Regions from separate parts of the Blautia sp. HCP3S3_G3 genome, predicted to be linked through region 2. Evidence: riboswitches for the same ligand, from Rfam matches in the RefSeq annotation. Region 2 holds a riboswitch; each other region holds the start of a gene.
The links. Region 2 has a riboswitch for cobalamin ahead of ACTNEW_RS14240 (energy-coupling factor ABC transporter permease). Riboswitches for the same ligand answer to the same signal wherever they lie in the genome.

Region 1 (4,663 bases), on a different contig from region 2:
GTAATCTCATCCATATATTTAAAAATAGAGGTAAAAGGCAGTTTCACAACTTCCATACCATAGCGCTGTCTCAGGATTTCAGGATCCCGGATCAGGCTCTGAATACCGAAGGTAGGCTGGGATCCTGCAGTAAGAACAAGTGCTCTTGTATTTTGCACCGCTTTACGAACCCATAAAATATGCATGATCTCATTTACGTCCTGAAGATCCATACATACATAAGCTTCAACTCCAATAGAACGGCAATATGCTGCAAAATCAATACCCTCGTTTCCATTCTGCCAGATAACCACCGGTTTTCTGTAACGTTCCAGTTTCGGGATTCTCCATCCCATACAGAGGAAACAGTCAATTTCATCCAGATTCTCTCCGATTTTATCAAACAATTCCTTATCCACAGTAAAACTTTCATTATACCGTACATCAAGCGGTTCTTTAAACTCTACCTCGCTGATCACATCATTCAAGCCTTCCACAGAGGCTTTAAATGCCTGATCAGCTGCTTTTGTTTCCGCTTCCACTGTCATGTCTTCATAACGGCCTGCCCTGCACGGACCTTCCCAGAAATGTGTGTGGGTCAGACATCCCACAAGCGGTCTTACAACAAGTTTCATTTCCATAGCTTTCTGTTTCATGATATTTGATTCCTTTCTTGAAAGATAATCAGGCAGACTCCGCAATCCACTTGTTTTGTATTTTGTTTACGCTTTTTTGCGCATTTTATTTTCCGCGTGTTAATTTCCATTCATATTATAAAAAATATATTCCATTTTTTCTTCCGAATTCTTACAAAGAAAGTATACTATTTTATCATTTTTACAGCCTGCCATATACGCCTGACAGAACACTTGCTCATATGCTTTTATCTATTTCTTCCAGCTGTTTCAGTAAATCCTTATAATTACTCTGTGTGGCATGTGCATGGGTTGATGTTTTTTTCCGGAGTTTCACTGCTGCCGTGGATTTTGCAATCGGCTGTATTGTTCCTGCTCCTGCCACGCATCCGCCGGGGCATGCCATTCCTTCCAGAAGATAGCCGTTATATTTTCCTGCTTTGGCCATAGTCAGAAGTTTCCTGCAGTTTGCAAGTCCTTCCGCATTTTCCACTTTTACTTCCTTTTCCGCATAGAGCTCTTTAATACAGTTTACCACAGCTTCTGCGACACCTCCGCTGACTGCAAAGCCCCTGCCGTCAGCACTTGCTCCATGCATGCTGTGCTGTTCTTCAAGCTTCGTAAAATTGATTTTCTTCGCTTCAAACATTCCCATTACTTCTTCAAACGTCAGCACAAAGTCAATATCACTGCGTATCGTCCTTCTGCCCGCTTCCAGTTTTTTGGCTGCACAGGGTCCGATAAAAGCCACTTTACAGCCAGGATGCTGCTTTTTGATCAGTCTTCCTGTCAGCACCATGGGTGTCAGTGCCATGGAAATGCATTCGCTGTATTCAGGAAACAGTTTTTTTGCCATCATGGACCATGCCGGACAGCAGGAAGTCGCCATAAAGGGCAGTTTTTCCGGAACTTCCTCCACAAAATCCCTGGCTTCTTCCATGGTACAGAGATCTGCACCGATTGCTACTTCCACAACATCCGTAAAACCGAGTGCCTGAAATGCAGAACGTATCTTATCCGGTGTCATCTTCGGACCAAACTGTCCTGTCACAGCAGGTGCAATTGCCGCATACACCGGCGTATCACTTTTGATTGCCTGAATAGTCTGGAAAATCTGTGCTTTATCTGCAATCGCGCCAAACGGACAGTTTGCAAGGCACATTCCGCAGGACACGCATTTTTCCTGATCAATGTCCGCTCTTCCGAACTCATCGGAACCAATGGCATCCATCCCGCAGGCTCTTGCGCAGGGACGCTCCAGTTTTACGACAGCTCCATATGCACATGCACTGACGCATTTTCCGCACTTGATACATTTTTCCTGATTAATCACTGATTTTCCATTTTCAAAGGAAACGGCTTTTTTGGGGCAGACCTCTTTGCACGGATGTGCCAGACAGCCCTGGCAGGCATCTGTTACTTTTACTACATTATCCGGACATTTGTGGCAGGCAAACTTGATAATATTGATCAGCGGAGGCTGATAATATTTCTCCGGTCTCACACATTCCAGTGCTCCTTCTGATACGGGAGCATGTTCGGAAGCCGCACGCAGCGGAAGCCCCATGGCAAGACGCATTCTCTCCTTAACAATTGCTCTCTCCAGAAATACGCTTTCCCGATATGTCGAGACTTCTCCCGGAATGATCCTGTATGGAATCTGTTCCATTTGAGACAAGTCTCCATCCTGATAGTCATACGATAATCTTGCTACTTCCGCATAAACGCGCTTCCGGATGTCATTGACTGAAGTATAAACACCTCTCATAATTGTTTTCTCCTTTCTTTATGCAAAAATCCCCGACAGCATTTCCATATCTGTCGGGGTTTCTGCCGGTATCTAATAGTAGCTGATTCAATACCGGCAGAACTTTGGAGGTCTATATTGTGTATTTTTCTTGCTAAGAGCCCATCCATTATTTTTTACATAAATCAGGGTTGTTTTTTACAAAAAAACAGTGGCTGCTACCCATTGCAGACACTTCTATCGGATCATTCTTCCCTTCTGTTACTGTTTCTGTCGTATGACCCGGCTGGATGTTTGCGCTGTATCTGGAGCACATCTCATGTACCAGGCAGGTTTCCTGACTTACAGATCAATGCTCACTTCACCTTCTCACATCTTTATGGGTCATGCAATGGTTATCGAAGCTCGCTCCCTGTATACAGTGACCAGTTCGCTCAGGATTCTCACCTGATTCCCTCTTCAGAGTCCCTGAAAAGGACTCTGCACCTGATACTGCAATATTCAATTACACATCATTAGAATATCAAATTGTTATTCTTCTGTCAATCCCGGTTGCTGTATGTTTAGTGCTCCCTGAACACAATGTTTCAGCAGTCATGCACTAAGGTGTATGGCTGCTTTTTCTAAGGGAAGAACACGATTAAAATGCGGGATAATAATTGTTACTTAAGCATATAATGTGATTGTAGAATATAAAAATGCAACAAGTAACAAAAATCTATTTCAAGAGCGACTGACACATTGATTTTTGAATCCTATCTGGATATAATAGAAAAGAAAAGTGTAACAAGTTGCAAAAATCTTTCGCAAGGAGGCTTTAAGATGGAGATTCGCAGAGATTTTTATTTGGATAAATTGATCAAAAGAAAAAATAATGGACTGATTAAAGTAATCACCGGTATTCGCAGATGCGGAAAGTCCTATTTGCTGAATAACCTTTTTTATCATCACCTACTGGAAAATGGAGTGGACGCTGACCATATCATTCGTTTTGCATTTGATTCAGCAGATAATCTTTATCTCATTGGAGAAAGCCTGATTCAGATTGAAAAGGAAAAGCGTGGAGTTGACCCTAAAAAGTTTATGAAGTATATCCGTTCCAAGGTTGTTGGCGATGGAATGTATTATCTGCTGCTTGATGAAATTCAGATGTTGGATTGTTTTGAAGCTGTTCTGAATGGTTATCTGCGTAAAGATAATATGGATGTATTCGTGACAGGAAGTAATGCCAAGCTCCTGTCCAAAGATATTGCTACTGAGTTCGCCGGTCGTGGCGACGAAGTGCATATGTACCCTTTGAGTTTTGCAGAGTTTATGACTGTTTACAGCGGAGACAAATATATGGGGCTATCCGAGTATATGCTTTACGGTGGTATCCCTCTGGTTGTTCTGCGTGATGGAACCGGAGATAAAGCTGCCGCATTACAGAATCTGTTCAACGAAATTTATATTCAAGATATTACTAAGCGAAATCGTGTGAAGAATATTGGTGAATTGGAAGATCTGTTAAATATCCTTTCTTCGGCTATTGGTTCGCTGACCAATCCCGAAAAATTGAAGAACACTTTCAAGACTGTAAAGAAATCCAGAATCACTTCCGCTACCATTAAGAAATATCTGGATTATTTTGAGGATTCTTTCCTGATCGAATCAGCACAAAGATACGACATTAAAGGAAAAGCATATATCGAAACTCCAAAGAAATATTATTTTTCCGACCTTGGACTTCGCAACGCCAGAATCAACTTCCGCCAGTTTGAGCAGACTCATTCTATGGAAAATGTGATTTATAATGAACTTCGTATGCGTGGCTACAGCGTAGATGTAGGGGTAATACCGATTGCGGAAAGAGATCCGGATGGTAAGGTAATTCGTAAACAACTGGAAGTGGATTTTGTATGCAATCTTGGTTCTTCCAGATACTACATTCAGTCTGCTTACTCGCTGCCTGATGAAGCGAAACGTACTCAGGAAATCAGACCATTCAGAAAAATTGATGATTCTTTCAGGAAGATCATTATTACAAAAGATATTGTGCAGCCTTATTATGATGACTATGGTATCCTGACCGTGAACATTTATGATTTCCTTCTGGATACGCAGATTCTGGGAAAATAAATTTTATCTATAGCGGCAGTAATGTCCTGACAGTTTCTGATATTTCATCACTTCATCTCCCATGGGAAAAGCACGAACGCCCTGTCCCGGGCATAGAATAAATAGAAATCCCCTTTGAGGTGAAGATTTGAAGGCTTTTTTGAAACCTTTGACATCTGCTGAAGAAAAGTATTATCTTCAACGT
Region 2 (4,663 bases):
AATGGCCTTTTTGGCGTTTGTTGACATGGTATTTTTTCCTCCGTAACATGGGTTTAGATGAATATCGGAAATATATTTTTCCAGTGTTTTTAAATTTCTGGGGAGCGGAAGTGAGGTTTTCAGAATCTGTTTCTGGCAGAGACTTTCGAAAAGCTCCAGAACCACCGGCGGCTCCAGATTCGTCTGTTTCAGTGCGGCGCGGTTGGAAAATACCTGCTCCGGTGTTCCGTGTATCAGAACTTTTCCCTCGTGAAACAGTACCACTTCGTCAGCCCATTCATAAGCGTAATTGACATCATGGGTGGCCATCATCACAGTAATTCCCTGTTCAGTCATCCGATTGACAATCTGATTTACCATGGTGGTATGTCTGGGATCCAGTGCAGCAGAAGGCTCGTCCAGAATAATGATATCCGGATGCATCACCAGGATATCCGCAATGGAAACCTGTTTTTTCTGACCGCCGCTTAAGGCATGAGTAGGCTTGTGCCGGAAGGGTGTGATCTCCAGCGTATCGATGACTTCTTCCACTTCCTGTCGGGCCTGTTCCTGTGGCACGCCGAGGTTCAGGATACCGAAAGAAATCTCCTGATAAACACTGGCAGAAAAAAGCTGATTGTCAGGATCCTGAAAAACGATTCCGATTTTACTTCGCAATTCCAGAAGATCTTTTTTGGAATAGGAGTATTCTTTTCCTTTGTAATAAAGTTTTCCTGACTGCGGGCGGCAGATACCGGTGCAGCAGAGGAAAAAAGTGGATTTTCCGCTTCCGTTGGCACCCATAAAAGCAATTTTCTTTTTGCGGCGGATCTCCAGGGAAAGTCCGTTGAGAGAATGGGATGCATCGTCATCATAGGAAAAATACAGATTTTCTGCTTTCAGGATAACGTCGTCGTGTGTGTTCATATAAAAAATTTCCTCCATAGGGCAAATAAAAACAAAGCCGTGTCAAATAAGATAATTGCCGCAACGATTTTTTTTCTGGGCGGACGGCTTTCTGACAGAACACGGATCGTTCCGTCATAACATCTGGCTTCCATGGCATCATACAATTTATTGGAGCGCTGTACTGCCCGGATCATCAGTGCAGAACCCAGCATTCCGAAAGACCGGATGGATGTTTTGTAGTCCCTGTTTCCGAGACGGCAGTTCTGTGAAGTAGTGAGTGCAGAAGCTGTGTCAAGCAGAACAAAGATGAAACGGTAGATCAGAAGCATCAGTTCAATCAGAAGTTTCGGACAGTGGAGTTTCCTTAAGACTTCCAGAATGTCAGGCATTGGTGTGGTAAAAGAAAGAAAGTACAGACAGGAAACGGAAGCCAGAGCTGTAAGAATCAGCTGAATGCCATAAAGCAGGGAATGCATATTTGTGGTGAAATACCAGCTGCCAAGAGGAACTGCAAACAGATCCATGGGGCTTTGCCGGATATGGAACATGACAGCGGCTGTACTGAGCAGCATAAATGCCAGAGGTACGGTCATATAGTGAAGGTATCTGGAAAAGGGAACGCTTCCCTTCCAGACGGTAAGAATTCCCATAACCGGCAGTACGATACAGGCTACTGCAATAGAACGGCTGGCAACACAGATACAGAGTGTGGCTATGGAGAAAGCAAATTTTTCTCCGGCATTTTCATACCGGAGACCGGAACGGTAGCAGAGTTTATCGATTGTGATCATGATTCGCTCCCATTCGGATTATCATTTTTCATCCATTTCTTCCGTTCTACAAAGCGCCCCATGAAAAAGGCAATGATTCCAACACCGATTCCCGTCTGGATGCAGAAGAAGAGACTTTCCACTTCCCCCGGAAGTTCTCTTCCCAGAAGCTTTTCCAGAACAGGGGCAGCCCATGGTTCATAGGAAGAATCGACTTCTTCTACAACCGTGCTGCCGGCATCGTCCGAACCGCCGAAATCGGCATCTTTTAATACAAATAAAGGAACAAGTGCAATCAGAAAAACAGCAATGACAGCAATGAAAACAGTTCTTTTCATATTATTGATTCTCCTTAAAATATCCGACAGCCCGAAGCTCCGGTCTGGCATAGGATTCCAGTCCCATAACAATTACCATGGTAATGATTCCTTCGATCACTGCAAGAGGAATCTGGGTAGGTGCAAAAACAAGCATAAATTTGCCCAGGGCAGCACCAAAGGTAGTATCTGTGTTGTGTGCAAGAGCCAGCTGGAAAGCGGTGATGCAATAGGTGAAAAGATCCCCGATGGCTGCAGCAAGAAAGACCGTTACTTTCCGGTTGAGCCGCGCTTTTTTGCAGAGAAGATAAATGCCGTAGGAGACAAAAGGACCTGCAATAGCCATGGAAAACGTGTTGGCACCGATGGTGGTCAGTCCGCCGTGAGCCAAAAGGATTGCCTGGAACAGCAATACGATCAGCCCAAGGATGGAAACAGCGGAAGGTCCGAAAAGAATCGCACCAAGCCCGGTTCCTGTCATATGTGAGCAGCTTCCTGTCACAGAAGGAATCTTCAGTGAGGAAATCACAAAGATGAAGGCACCGGACATAGCAAGCAGAGTGATCAGATTCCGGTGTTCATCCAATGTTTTTTTGATGGAAAGAAATCCTGCAAAAAGAAACGGGATGCATAATGTGCCCCATGCGATGCAGTATCCTGCCGGAAGATAACCTTCCATAATGTGCATGGCGTTAGCTGTCCGGACGATTCCGAAAGAGAGGGACAGGATGCACAGAACAATCAGCAGTTGTTTTTGACGTTTATTCATAGAAACTCCCTTCTGATGGCAAAAAAAATGCCTGCAGGGTTCTGGATCCCGACAGGCTGCTAAAAGAACAGATACGGAATTTGTGAATATGATTCAGAAGAAAGATATCATAAGCCAATCTGTTCTCACACAAGGCCATCGTTCGTAACCTGTGTAAATTCTGTATACAGGGCAGGTTTTCTGACTCGGGCATCCATGCTGCAGTCAGCCTTCCCGGATGATTCCAGTGGCATTGCAGACTGCGGCTCTTCCCATACAGCGGCGTGACCGTGTAAGCATTTCACTTACTTCCCTTTTGCAGTTCCCTGTACGTTTATTTTTCTTCATTAATAGTAACATATTTTGATGTTTTGTCAATTCTCTTCCATAAATGAAATCAACAAATTCTCTGCTGTAAAAAGTAAAAATCCTATTAAAAAACTATGGATTTTGTGGTATTGTATAGGTAAAGCAAATACCCGCAGGGGAAACAACAGACTGGAACGGCTGCATCTGATGTGCATTGGTGTAATTCATCAGGGAAAAGGAGGAATTGCATGAAGAGTTATTATGATATACTGGGCGTGGGAAGAGATGCTTCGCAGGCTGAGATCAAAGCTGCCTACCGAAAACTTGCAAAGAAATATCATCCGGATTCTTCTTCTGGAGCAGAGGAAGATAAGGAGCGTTTTCAGGAAATACAGGAAGCTTATGCAGTATTGTCAGATCCGGAAAAAAGAAAAATGTATCATTATTACGGACATGAAACTTATCGGAAGAGTTATTATGCGCAGCATTCGTCCGTACATGAAGACGAAGAGGGAAGTCAGGCGAAAGAGGGACACTGCGGGGCATGTGCGCAGGGCCGCAAACCTTCCGAGGAAGAAGGACCGCCTCCTCAGTCTGTAAGAATTGCCGTATGGCTGGAACTGGAGGAAACTTTGCAGACGGTGGTCAAAGATGCCTACTACACAGAACAGATTCCGAATCAGGATCAGACATCCAGGCTGAAATATACAGAAAAAAACTGGAAACTTCAGGTAAAGATTCCGGAAGGCTCCTATGATCATCAGTTTTTCATTCTGGAGGATATTCTGTGCAGCGGCAGTGAATTCCTTGAGGAACAGAAAATAAGAAATCCCAATAAACTGTTTGTAATCGTTGTGCTGCTGCGTGACAAGCCGGGAATTATCCGGCAGGGGTATCACCTGTATATGGACTGCACAGTGGATTATCATACACTGGTACTTGGCGGAACTGTCAAAATTCCTGTTCTCGATGGAGAAGTTCTTTTTGAGATTCCTGCAGGAACCACACCGGAAAAGAAACTCAGACTGGTGAATCAGGGACTGATCCGGCCGAAGAAGATGGGCGGACGGGGAGATCTGTATGTGTCGCTTCATATTCGGATCCCTGTAGAATTGACGATACCTCAGCTTTCTGCCATGCTGAAACTGCGTGATGCAATGGAGGCGGAAGACGGGATACGGTAAGCAAAGCGGTGGTTAACAAAGATACAGCGCAGCGAATGGTGATGAAAAAAGCAGATACATGAGGCAGTAGAACAAATGATTGATATAAAACAACTGAAATATTTTGAGGAATGTGCCAGGACGGAATCCTTCAGCAAAGCTGCGGAAGCATTGTATACGACACAGTCCAGTGTGAGTAAAGTAATCAAATCCATGGAGGATTCTCTGGGAATCCGCTTGTTTGAGCGGTATACCAGAGGAATCCGTCTGACCAGAGAAGGCGAACATGTCTATCAGTATGCGAAGACAGTGCTTGAAAATCTGGAGAAGATCGAATCCTTTCAGGAACAAAAAGAAACCGAAGTGCTTTCTGTTTCCTGTAATCCCAGTTCCTGGTTTGCGGATATGTTTGTGAAATTTTATCAGATGCATCAGAAAGAAGACATCCATTATCAGATTTATTCTGCA
Region 3 (4,663 bases), on a different contig from region 2:
CGATGTTCTGGGCAGTATAGTTGGAGATACCATTACCGAGGGTAGTGAAGGAAGTAATCACAAGATTATTGAGCTTTACCGCGGCAGCGTACCCTGCAATGACACTGGCACCGAATCCATTGATGACGCTCTGAATAATAATATTTCCTGCGGAAATAAAGCTTTGCTGCAGAATACTCGGTATGGCAATGGATGCTACCTTTTTGAGAATCGGCAGAGAAAAGAGAGGTACATGTCCGGTGGCTTTAATGGATTTCAGGCGGCGCTGCACTACTGCAACGGCAAGGATACAGCTGATTCCCTGGCACAGGAAAGTTGCCCATGCAACACCTGCCACGCCCATATGAAGGGTGGTGACAAAAAAGATATCCACTGCAATGTTGACTGAGGAGGAAGCCGCGAGGAAAAGAAAAGGTGTGCGTGAATCTCCCAGCGCAGAGAAGATACCTGTGGCAATATTATAGAAGAACATGAAAGGAAGTCCCCACATATATATATCCAGATAAAGCTGTGAATCGCTGAGAATTTCTGCCGGAGTATTGATCAGATTCAGAAGCTGCCGGCATCCGAGAATACCGAAAACCATCAGCAAAAAGCAGAGAACAGCACTGGAGATCATGGAAGTATAGACTGCGGTTTTCATTCCATTGAAGTCTCTGGCTCCGAAAAACTGAGATACGATCACAGAGCATCCGATGTTGCATCCAAAGGCGAATGCAATAAAGATCAGAGTGATCTCATAGCTGTTTCCTACAGCGGCGAGGGCGTTTTCTCCAATGAATTTGCCTGCGACAAGACTGTCGGCAATGTTATAGAGCTGCTGAAAGATAATGCTGCCAAAGAGGGGCAGACAAAATTTCCAAAGTACATTTTCCGGTCTTCCGACCGTAAGATCCTGGTTCATGGTTGGTAAATCTCCTTTTTGTTTTTTCTATCCTGTGGTATTATACTGATTATAAAGTAATATGTAAAAAGTATATTTCATATATCAGCTATATCAAAATAATATGACTGGAGGACATGAGATATGGCGGTGACTTATGATTATTACCGGATCTTCTATTTTGTTGCAAAATATCGCAGCTTTACGCGGGCTGCACATATTCTGATGAATAGTCAGCCTAATATCACAAGGGCGATGAATAATCTGGAGCAGGAACTGGGCTGTACGCTTTTTCTGAGATCCCACAGAGGAGTGACGCTGACTCCGGAAGGGGAAAAGCTGTTTGCCCATGTGCAGATCGCGCAGGAACAGTTTCAGGCTGCAGAAGCAGAGCTTGCCAGTGATAAAGCATTGCAGAAAGGACATGTTTCTCTGGGTGTCAGTGAAATTGCCATGCATTGTCTTCTTCTTCCTGTTCTTCGAAAATTTCACCTGGCTTATCCCGGTGTACATATCCGCATTACGAACTGTTCGGCACCTCAGGCAATCAATGCCGTGAAAAGCGGACAAATGGAATTTGCAGTAGTAACTATGCCGGAAGAAATGGATAAAGCAGTGCACAAACTGCCGCTTGCGGAGGTTCAGGATATTGTTGTGGCAGGAGAGCAGTTTGCCGGATTGCGGGACAGGACGCTTGGTATTGAGGAAATAACGGAGTATCCTTTGATATGCCTGGGAAGAGATACAAAAACGTTTGAATTTTACAGTCATTTGTTTGCAGATTACGGGCTTGTACTGGAACCCGATATTGAGGTGGCTGCGACAGACCAGATTCTGCCGCTGGTAAAAAATGATCTTGGACTGGGATTTTTGCCAGGAGCGCTGGCAGAAGATGCAATCCATAAAGGGGAAGTGTTTGAGATTCACCTGAAGGAAAAGATACCTGCACGGCATATCTGTATGGTGTGGGATCCGGGGCGCCCGATTGGAATCGCTGCCAGGGAATTGGAAAAAATGATTCGTGAGTCGGCTCACCCGGAGAAACAGGGTTCCTGAATTATTCTTCAGATAAGACGCCGGTTTTCTTCATAAGATCGGCAAGTTCCTGGTATTTGCCTGTGACGTAGCCGTAGTTTTCTTTTTTGTGAGGCAGCTGGCAGTTGGTACAGTCTTTGATTCCTTTTTCCGTGATGCGGAAATTCCCGCCGCATTTGGTGCCCAGAGCATAAAGCGGACAGTAACAGAACAGACAGTTAAAATTATCCGGATCAGCACCTGCGTGGCAGGGAAAGTATTCACATTTTTTGTGGCTGAAATAAGAATATTCTTTGTCTTCCCAGTATTTCTTTTTCATGATAAGCTCCTTTTGATGAAATGGAATTTTGAGGATGCAGAAATTGTGTTCAATAAAAGTGAACAGATTCCTTTATAAAAAATAAGATGACAGGATTGCAGGAAAATGCGGAGCACTTTCCTGTAATATAAAAAAATCGACGTCAAATAACGTCGAAAGTGTAGTAGGAGGGACGATCTGCTTCGGGGTAGACAATGCATCATTCAAATATGCGGAGGGAATGAACGCATCCGAAGCAGTATCGCCTGCCATTTAATCATGCCTTCTCAGGCAGCTGCTGATAAGCAGCGTATAATTCATACGAACAGGCGAATTCCATAAAAAAATGCCTGCTTCCTAAAAAGCAGACAACGCCATGTGATTGCGGATATCACAGGTTGGTTGTTACACTTTACACGGAAGTTTAACCTCGCCATATAAAGCAGGTTTCCTGACTTCAGAATCATCGCTCATTCTCCCCTTCTCATACAATTGTACAATGGGATATCGAGAACTTACTCCTCTGTTACAGTGACCGGATCGTTCAGGACTTTCACCTGATTCCCTTTTCTGTCCACCACGCGGATAGTGGCCAGCACTTCATATGTTCTATATGGAATTATACTGGTATTATAATAACACTAATTGCATCAGGTGTCAACTGTGTTTAGCTGATTTTTGCTGCCGGATTATTTTCTTTCCGGCAGCATAGACATCTTATGAAATTCTTTTATCACAAGGACGATTGCGAGAATTCCTGCAGCAGCATCGGAAATAGGACCTGCAAACATGATACCGTCGATTCCCATGAAAATCGGGAAAATGATCATCAGAGGTACCAGAAAAATAATCTGTCTCGTCATGGAAAGAAAAATTCCCTTCGTGGCTTTTCCGATGGAAGTGAAGAAATTGGAAGTTACCGGCTGCAGTCCGTTAAAGAAGGTGCAGAACAGAAAAATCCGGAAAAATTTTACGGCAAACTGGTAATATAATTCATCTCCGTTTCCGAACAGACTGATAATCTGACGTGGGAACAGCTGGAAACAGATAACCCCGAGAATGGCTACGACAGTAGCAGCACCGGCGGCTTTTAAGTAAGTCTCTTTTACGCGGGAATATTTAACGGCACCGTAATTGAAGCTGATGATCGGCTGCGCTCCCTGAGAAAGTCCGATGACGATGGAAAGAAACAGCATGTTGACTTTCATAACGATTCCTACCACTGCCAACGGAATATCGCTGCCGTACTCGGAAAGAGAACCGTAGTGACGCAGTGTATTATTCATAAGAATCTGCACGACCGTAATGGCAAGCTGGTTCAGGCATGCGGCAGAACCAAGGGATATAACGGCTTTCAGACATCTCGGATCAGGGATGAAATCTTTGATCTTTAGTGAAGAGTGCATGTACTTTGGCAGGTATACGAGTACCAGAATTGCAGAAAAAATCTGGCCGATGACGGTTGCCCATGCAGCTCCCTGAATTCCCCATCCGAATACAAAAATAAAAATCGGATCGAGAATGGTGTTGATGACAGCTCCGGAAAGTACCATGATCATGGAATATGTAGGTTTGCCGTCTGCACGGATTAGGTGATTTCCCCCTGTGCCAAGCATGTAGAAAGGAAAACCAAGGGAAGTGATTCCTACATAAGCCAGAGAATATTCCAGTGTCTGGTCAGTGGCACCGCATGCCAGAACGACCGGTTTCAGAAAGAGACGGATGACCAGGCAGAAAAGAATACCGGAGAGAAGCAGTGTCCCGAAAGCCGTACCGGCAATCTTTTTTGCATGCTCTTCCTGACCGCGGCCAAGGGCAAGGTTGAAATTGGCTGCACCACCGATACCAAGAAGCAGGGCAATCGCTACAGTAATCGTGGTCATGGGAAAGGCGACATTGGTAGCTGCATTTCCAAGCATTCCTACTCCCTGACCGATAAAAATCTGGTCAACGATGTTATAGAGTGCGCTGACCAGCATACTGATGATACTTGGAATTGCAAATTTGCGCAGAAGACTTCCGACCGGTGCATAACCGAGCGGATTTTCGGCGTTTAATGAGTTGGCATTTGTCTTCATAGATGAATCCTCCTTATGTGAATCAGCAGGAATCCCGGTCATATATGACCGGGATTCCGTACTTTGAATTTTCATCTTGTCTGCAGAAAAACTTTCAGCTGTGGAAGCTGATTATTGAGAATCAGACTTTCCGGGAACATGGCCTGATGAACAAATTCTTCTGCATAAGTAAAATCTCCGATATGGTCTGAGCCGTGACTGTCACTGGACAATACAACAGGAACCTGATATCTGGCACAGCAGCGCAGAATTTCGTAATTGTTAGCTGTGGTATCTCCACGGTAGCCATAGGGAGCAAGGGAAGCTTCGTTGATCTCAAAAATAACCTGATGTTCTTTGGCACAGACAGCCAGTACTTCATAATCTACC
Region 4 (4,663 bases), on a different contig from region 2:
CAAAAGATCCAGTCAGCCAGAACGTCGCACTTTGTACTCTTCTGGAATCAGGAGTCAGAAAAATAATAATATTGGTTAGCGCAGAAAAAAAGGAAGACAGCGCCATACCTACAAGAATCATCTTGGTCGTATTTATTTTTCCGTTTCTGGACCCAAAAACAAAAACGATTACTGCCGTCAGCAAAGCACCTGCAAATGAGCTTTCTGCAAGAGGCACTTTTCCTATCAGAGGAAGCGGTCCCATCAGAAGAGAAATAACAGCTCCGGCAGAAGCCCCGGAGGAAATACCAAGGACATAGGGATCTGCCAGAGGATTTTTAGTAATCGCCTGCATCAGGATACCCGTCAATACAAGTCCGCTCCCTGTACATGCAGCCACAATCACCTTTGGCAGCCTCAAAGCCCATATAATATTAATCTGACTGTTTTTGTAACTGCTCAGATCTTTATTGAATACTTTTCCGTAAATAATCTGAAATACATCTTTATAATTGATATCCACAGAGCCAAAGTTTACGGCAAGAACCAGTGTTGTGATAAGAAGAACGACCAGTGTTATATAAACACCGGCCATCACTCCTTTTTTTGAATTTCTTAACATAGTTCACTCAGAAGCAATCCGGATGGAAAGCTTTTGCCATTGTCTCAATTGCATCTACGCTTCTGTAACATCCTGTTACATCAGTTAAATCAATTACGATAATATTATCATTCTGAATAGCCGGAATATCAGCTAAAATATCACTGTTTTTAAGAAAATCAATCTTCTGATCTACAGGATCAGATGCAATATAGTCCATCACAATAATGCACTCCGGTTCTGCTGCAATCACATCTTCCCAGTCAACAGAAGTCCAGTTGCTTTCTGTATCAGCAAATATATTTTCTCCACCGGCAAGTTCTATCATATCTGTAGGAAGTCCCGCACTGGCGGTAAAAGGCGCATCTTCACCGGAATCATAAAGAAATACGGATACTGGTTCTTTTTCTGCTACTGCAGTCTGTACCGCATCGATACGATTCTTCATATCTGAAACGATTTCGTCTGCTTTCTCCTGTACTTGGAAAATTTCACCAAAGTTATTAAAATCTTCATAAACGGACTCGATCGTTGCGGGCGCATACTCTACTCTTGGAATGTATGGTACAATTCCATTCTCTTCACAGAAATCATACGGGAAATTGGTGTCAGAAAATGTAGAATACCATCCGGTCAGAAAATCCGGTTCTGCTGCAAGAAGATCTTCCTGAGAAGGATTACTTGCTTCTGAAAGGCAGGTAAGCTTCGAAAACTCGTCCGCATACTGCTCAGGAACTTCATTATCCATGTAACCATAACCGACAATTTTATCAGAAAGCCCAAGTTCCAGAAGCATCTCTGTTGTAAAATTTGCAAGTGTGACAACTCTCTGCGGTACTTCAGAATAAGTAATGTCATAATCCTTTCCATTGAGCTCTGTGTTAATTGTTACTTCTGCGCTGGCTGTAACCGGGCTGACACATGTCATAACAAGTCCTAATGCTAACGCCTTTTTCCATTGTTTTTTCATGATAGTTCTCCTTTCATATTGCGCCAGCAAAGTACATACCACCAGTGTATGCGGATTATTATTGCTATTACATGCAATAATAAGAAAAGTCTGCTGAAAACAGCAGACTCCACACCTTTCATGTTTCATCTCTCACTTTCATCGGAAGTATAAGATTCACAGAACAAGCAGGTTTCCTGACTTATAGATCAACACTATCCGTCGCCTTCTCATACTTTAATTATTCAAAAGAGAGTCTCTTTCTTTATCTATAAAATTCTCCTCATTTGAATATGACAGTACAATGGCCTTTTAACAAATCGCTCCCTAAATACAGTGACCGGATCGCTCAGGACTCGCACCTGATTCCCTTTTTCAACCACAATATGGCTGCACTTGGTCTGGCATATTATTTTTTTTATATTAATTCTTTGTGAATATAATGTCAATATATTTTTTGAAATATGTCTTTCTTTTCTTAAATTATGTTTTCTTTTGCAAAAACTCAGAGCTGTCAGACGTTTTGCTGATGAAGCAGCTGTTATATTACATCTCTTTATCTCTTCACATCTTATCAAATTCTATCACTCTGGTACAAATTCGCTCAGCAAGCAAAGGATTATGCGTGACCACAAGCATGCCCAGATTTCTTTTGTCAACGATATGAAGCAGCAACTCCCAGATTTGTGCCTGAGTAATCACATCCAGCATCGTTGTCATTTCATCCGCAATTACAAATTTTGTATCAGGTCCCATGGCTCTGGCGATACAGAACCGCTGCATTTCCCCTCCGGATAATTCAATCGGGTAGCGGGTAAGCCACTCCTTCTCAATCCCCATATCATCCAGCAATTCCTGATCCGGTTCCCACGCTTCTGTAAGCGTTCGTCCAAGCTTCCATCTTGGATTAATCGCTTTTTCCGGATGCTGATATATCAGCTGAACCGGACAGCACCCTTTTTCAGGAAGCAATTTGCCGTCAAAATAGACTTCGCCTTTATCCGGTTTCATATAACCTGCCAGAATTTGCGAAAGTGTACTTTTTCCGCATCCGGAAGGACCAACAAGGGCTACTCTCTCCCCCTTTTCAATTCCGAGAGAAATATTATCCAGAATCTTCTTCTTTTTCGTATAAGAAAATGTGATATTTTTCGCTTCAAGTAGCATGAATACAACATACCTCCCCTCCCCGCAAGCTGCGTGACGGTATTTCACCTTTCATACATGCCTCTGTCCGCACAGGGCAGCGCGGCCAGAATAAACAGCCCTCCGGCAGAGACCCCGCATAAGGCTGTGTCCCCGGAATCGGTTTAAAACCATTTTGAGGAAGCGCTTCCCAAAGAGCTTTTGAATACGGATGTCTCAAAGACTCCGGTCCATTGCGAAAATCTTCAACCGGTGCTGTCTCAACAGTTGTTCCCGCGTAAAATACCGCTACTCTGTCTGCATATTCAAAGGCAAGGTCAATATCATGCGTAATCAGAATGATACCACGTCCTTCATCAGCAAGAGAACGCAAATGTCCCATGGCATCCTTTGCCATTTCTTTACTTAATCCCGGTGTCGGCTCGTCCGCTACAATCAGTCTTGCGTCTCCGATCACTGCCGTTGAAAGCAAAATTCTCCGGGCCATTCCTCCGGAAAGCTGAAACGGATACATCGTCTCCACCTCTTTTGACAGCTCATATCGTTTAAAAGCTGTCCTCATTTTTTCCAGAGTTCCTCTTACACCAACCACCTGACTTCCGACATGCATCAAAGGATCCAGATAAGCCACAGACTGCGGAACCAGTGCAATTTCCTTTCCGCGAAGTTTCTTCTGCAGTTCTTCCGTTAATTCCATTCCGCAATATGTCATTATTCCGTCAACAGATGCATTGTTCGGTAAAATACCAAGAATGGCACTTGCAAGCAGGCTCTTGCCGGAACCTGATGATCCTGCAATTGCAAGTATCTCACCTTCCTGTACACTGATATTTAAATTACTGATTACCTTTAAATCTTTCTGTTCCAGACCTTTATCGTACATTTTGAAAGATACGGAAAGATTTTTTACATTTAATATATTTTTTTTCTGTTCCATCTCTCTCTCCTATTCCTGCGCACTGGCAGGATCTATCAGCAATTTCACATTATCGCCGAGTTTGTCAAACAACATTACTACCGCAACGAGCATGATACCCGGGAAGAATACAAGCCACCACATTCCTGTTGAGATATGTTTCAATGACTCAGACAGAATAATACCAATAGCCGGTGTATCCACACTGAGCCCAAAGCCAAGGAATGTTACTCCTGCTTCATGAAGGATCGCATGCGGGAACAGCAGCAGAAGACCTACAAGAAACTGAGGCATAACATGCGGAATGATATGATGACAAGCTATCTGGAAATTACTTTTCCCAAACTTTTTGGAAGCTTTTACATATTGCATATTCTTTACCTGAAGAACTTCCCCCCGTATAACCCTGGTAAGGTTTGGCCAGTGTGTCAGTGCCACACCAATAACAACGCCTTTCAATCCTTTTCCCAAAGAAAAAGAAATCAGCATCAGCAATACCATATGCGGAACTCCCATTACAAGATCCACAAAATACGATATAATTTTGTCAGCACGCCCGCCCACAGACGCCGATATGATTCCAAGAAACAAAGCCATAAATGCACTGAAAACAGCCGCCATTGTTCCAAGCATAATACTGTTTGAAAGCCCTTTGATCGTCCTGCAGAACATATCTCTTCCCAGGTAGTCCGTACCGAACCAGTGAGCCGCACAAGGAGGAAGTTTCTTTGCCGCATAATTCGGTTCGTACAGCGCAGGATTCATCAATAATCCTGCGGCAGAAATAATAAGCAGAATACCTGCAATGATAATTACCAGCATTACTGTTTTTGTTCGTCTGTTCATTTTTTTCATTTTTCACTGCCCTCCCGTATTTCAGGATTCAATATGCCATAAAGCAGATTTGCAATGAAATTTCCTGCAAAAACAAACAATACAGAAAAAAGTGCCACACCGAGAAGCAGCGGAACATCACTCTTCAGTCCAGCCGTTGTTGCCGCATTTCCCAGACCGGGATAAGAAAAAACCTGCTCTGCAAGTACGCTTCCCCCGAACAATTCACTAAAAGAAG

Region 1: another riboswitch for cobalamin. It lies ahead of ACTNEW_RS00710 (4Fe-4S dicluster domain-containing protein); the one in region 2 lies ahead of ACTNEW_RS14240 (energy-coupling factor ABC transporter permease).
Region 3: another riboswitch for cobalamin. It lies ahead of ACTNEW_RS12595 (cysteine-rich small domain-containing protein); the one in region 2 lies ahead of ACTNEW_RS14240 (energy-coupling factor ABC transporter permease).
Region 4: another riboswitch for cobalamin. It lies ahead of ACTNEW_RS00780 (ABC transporter substrate-binding protein); the one in region 2 lies ahead of ACTNEW_RS14240 (energy-coupling factor ABC transporter permease).

The regions. Positions count from the first base shown of each region.
Region 1 covers NZ_JBQHXR010000001.1:138,419-143,081, reverse strand. Annotated here, with positions in the region: gene ACTNEW_RS00715 (hypothetical protein) at 1-635, opposite strand, end outside; gene ACTNEW_RS00710 (4Fe-4S dicluster domain-containing protein) at 853-2,382, opposite strand; cobalamin riboswitch at 2,672-2,866, opposite strand; gene ACTNEW_RS00705 (ATP-binding protein) at 3,184-4,479, shown strand; gene sigK (RNA polymerase sporulation sigma factor SigK) at 4,607-4,663, shown strand, end outside.
Region 2 covers NZ_JBQHXR010000026.1:16,571-21,233, reverse strand. Annotated here, with positions in the region: gene ACTNEW_RS14260 (sirohydrochlorin cobaltochelatase) at 1-27, opposite strand, end outside; partial or broken gene ACTNEW_RS14255 (energy-coupling factor ABC transporter ATP-binding protein) at 298-906, opposite strand; gene cbiQ (cobalt ECF transporter T component CbiQ) at 903-1,679, opposite strand; gene ACTNEW_RS14245 (energy-coupling factor ABC transporter substrate-binding protein) at 1,676-1,996, opposite strand; gene ACTNEW_RS14240 (energy-coupling factor ABC transporter permease) at 1,998-2,744, opposite strand; cobalamin riboswitch at 2,898-3,067, opposite strand; gene ACTNEW_RS14235 (DnaJ domain-containing protein) at 3,281-4,216, shown strand; gene ACTNEW_RS14230 (LysR family transcriptional regulator) at 4,292-4,663, shown strand, end outside.
Region 3 covers NZ_JBQHXR010000017.1:36,354-41,016, reverse strand. Annotated here, with positions in the region: gene ACTNEW_RS12605 (MATE family efflux transporter) at 1-904, opposite strand, end outside; gene ACTNEW_RS12600 (LysR family transcriptional regulator) at 1,028-1,939, shown strand; gene ACTNEW_RS12595 (cysteine-rich small domain-containing protein) at 1,941-2,237, opposite strand; cobalamin riboswitch at 2,641-2,834, opposite strand; gene ACTNEW_RS12590 (MATE family efflux transporter) at 2,906-4,294, opposite strand; gene ACTNEW_RS12585 (phosphatase) at 4,366-4,663, opposite strand, start outside.
Region 4 covers NZ_JBQHXR010000001.1:152,501-157,163, reverse strand. Annotated here, with positions in the region: gene ACTNEW_RS00785 (FecCD family ABC transporter permease) at 1-601, opposite strand, end outside; gene ACTNEW_RS00780 (ABC transporter substrate-binding protein) at 609-1,550, opposite strand; cobalamin riboswitch at 1,700-1,944, opposite strand; gene ACTNEW_RS00775 (ABC transporter ATP-binding protein) at 2,094-2,696, opposite strand; gene ACTNEW_RS00770 (oligopeptide/dipeptide ABC transporter ATP-binding protein) at 2,686-3,612, opposite strand; gene ACTNEW_RS00765 (ABC transporter permease) at 3,622-4,446, opposite strand; gene ACTNEW_RS00760 (ABC transporter permease) at 4,443-4,663, opposite strand, start outside.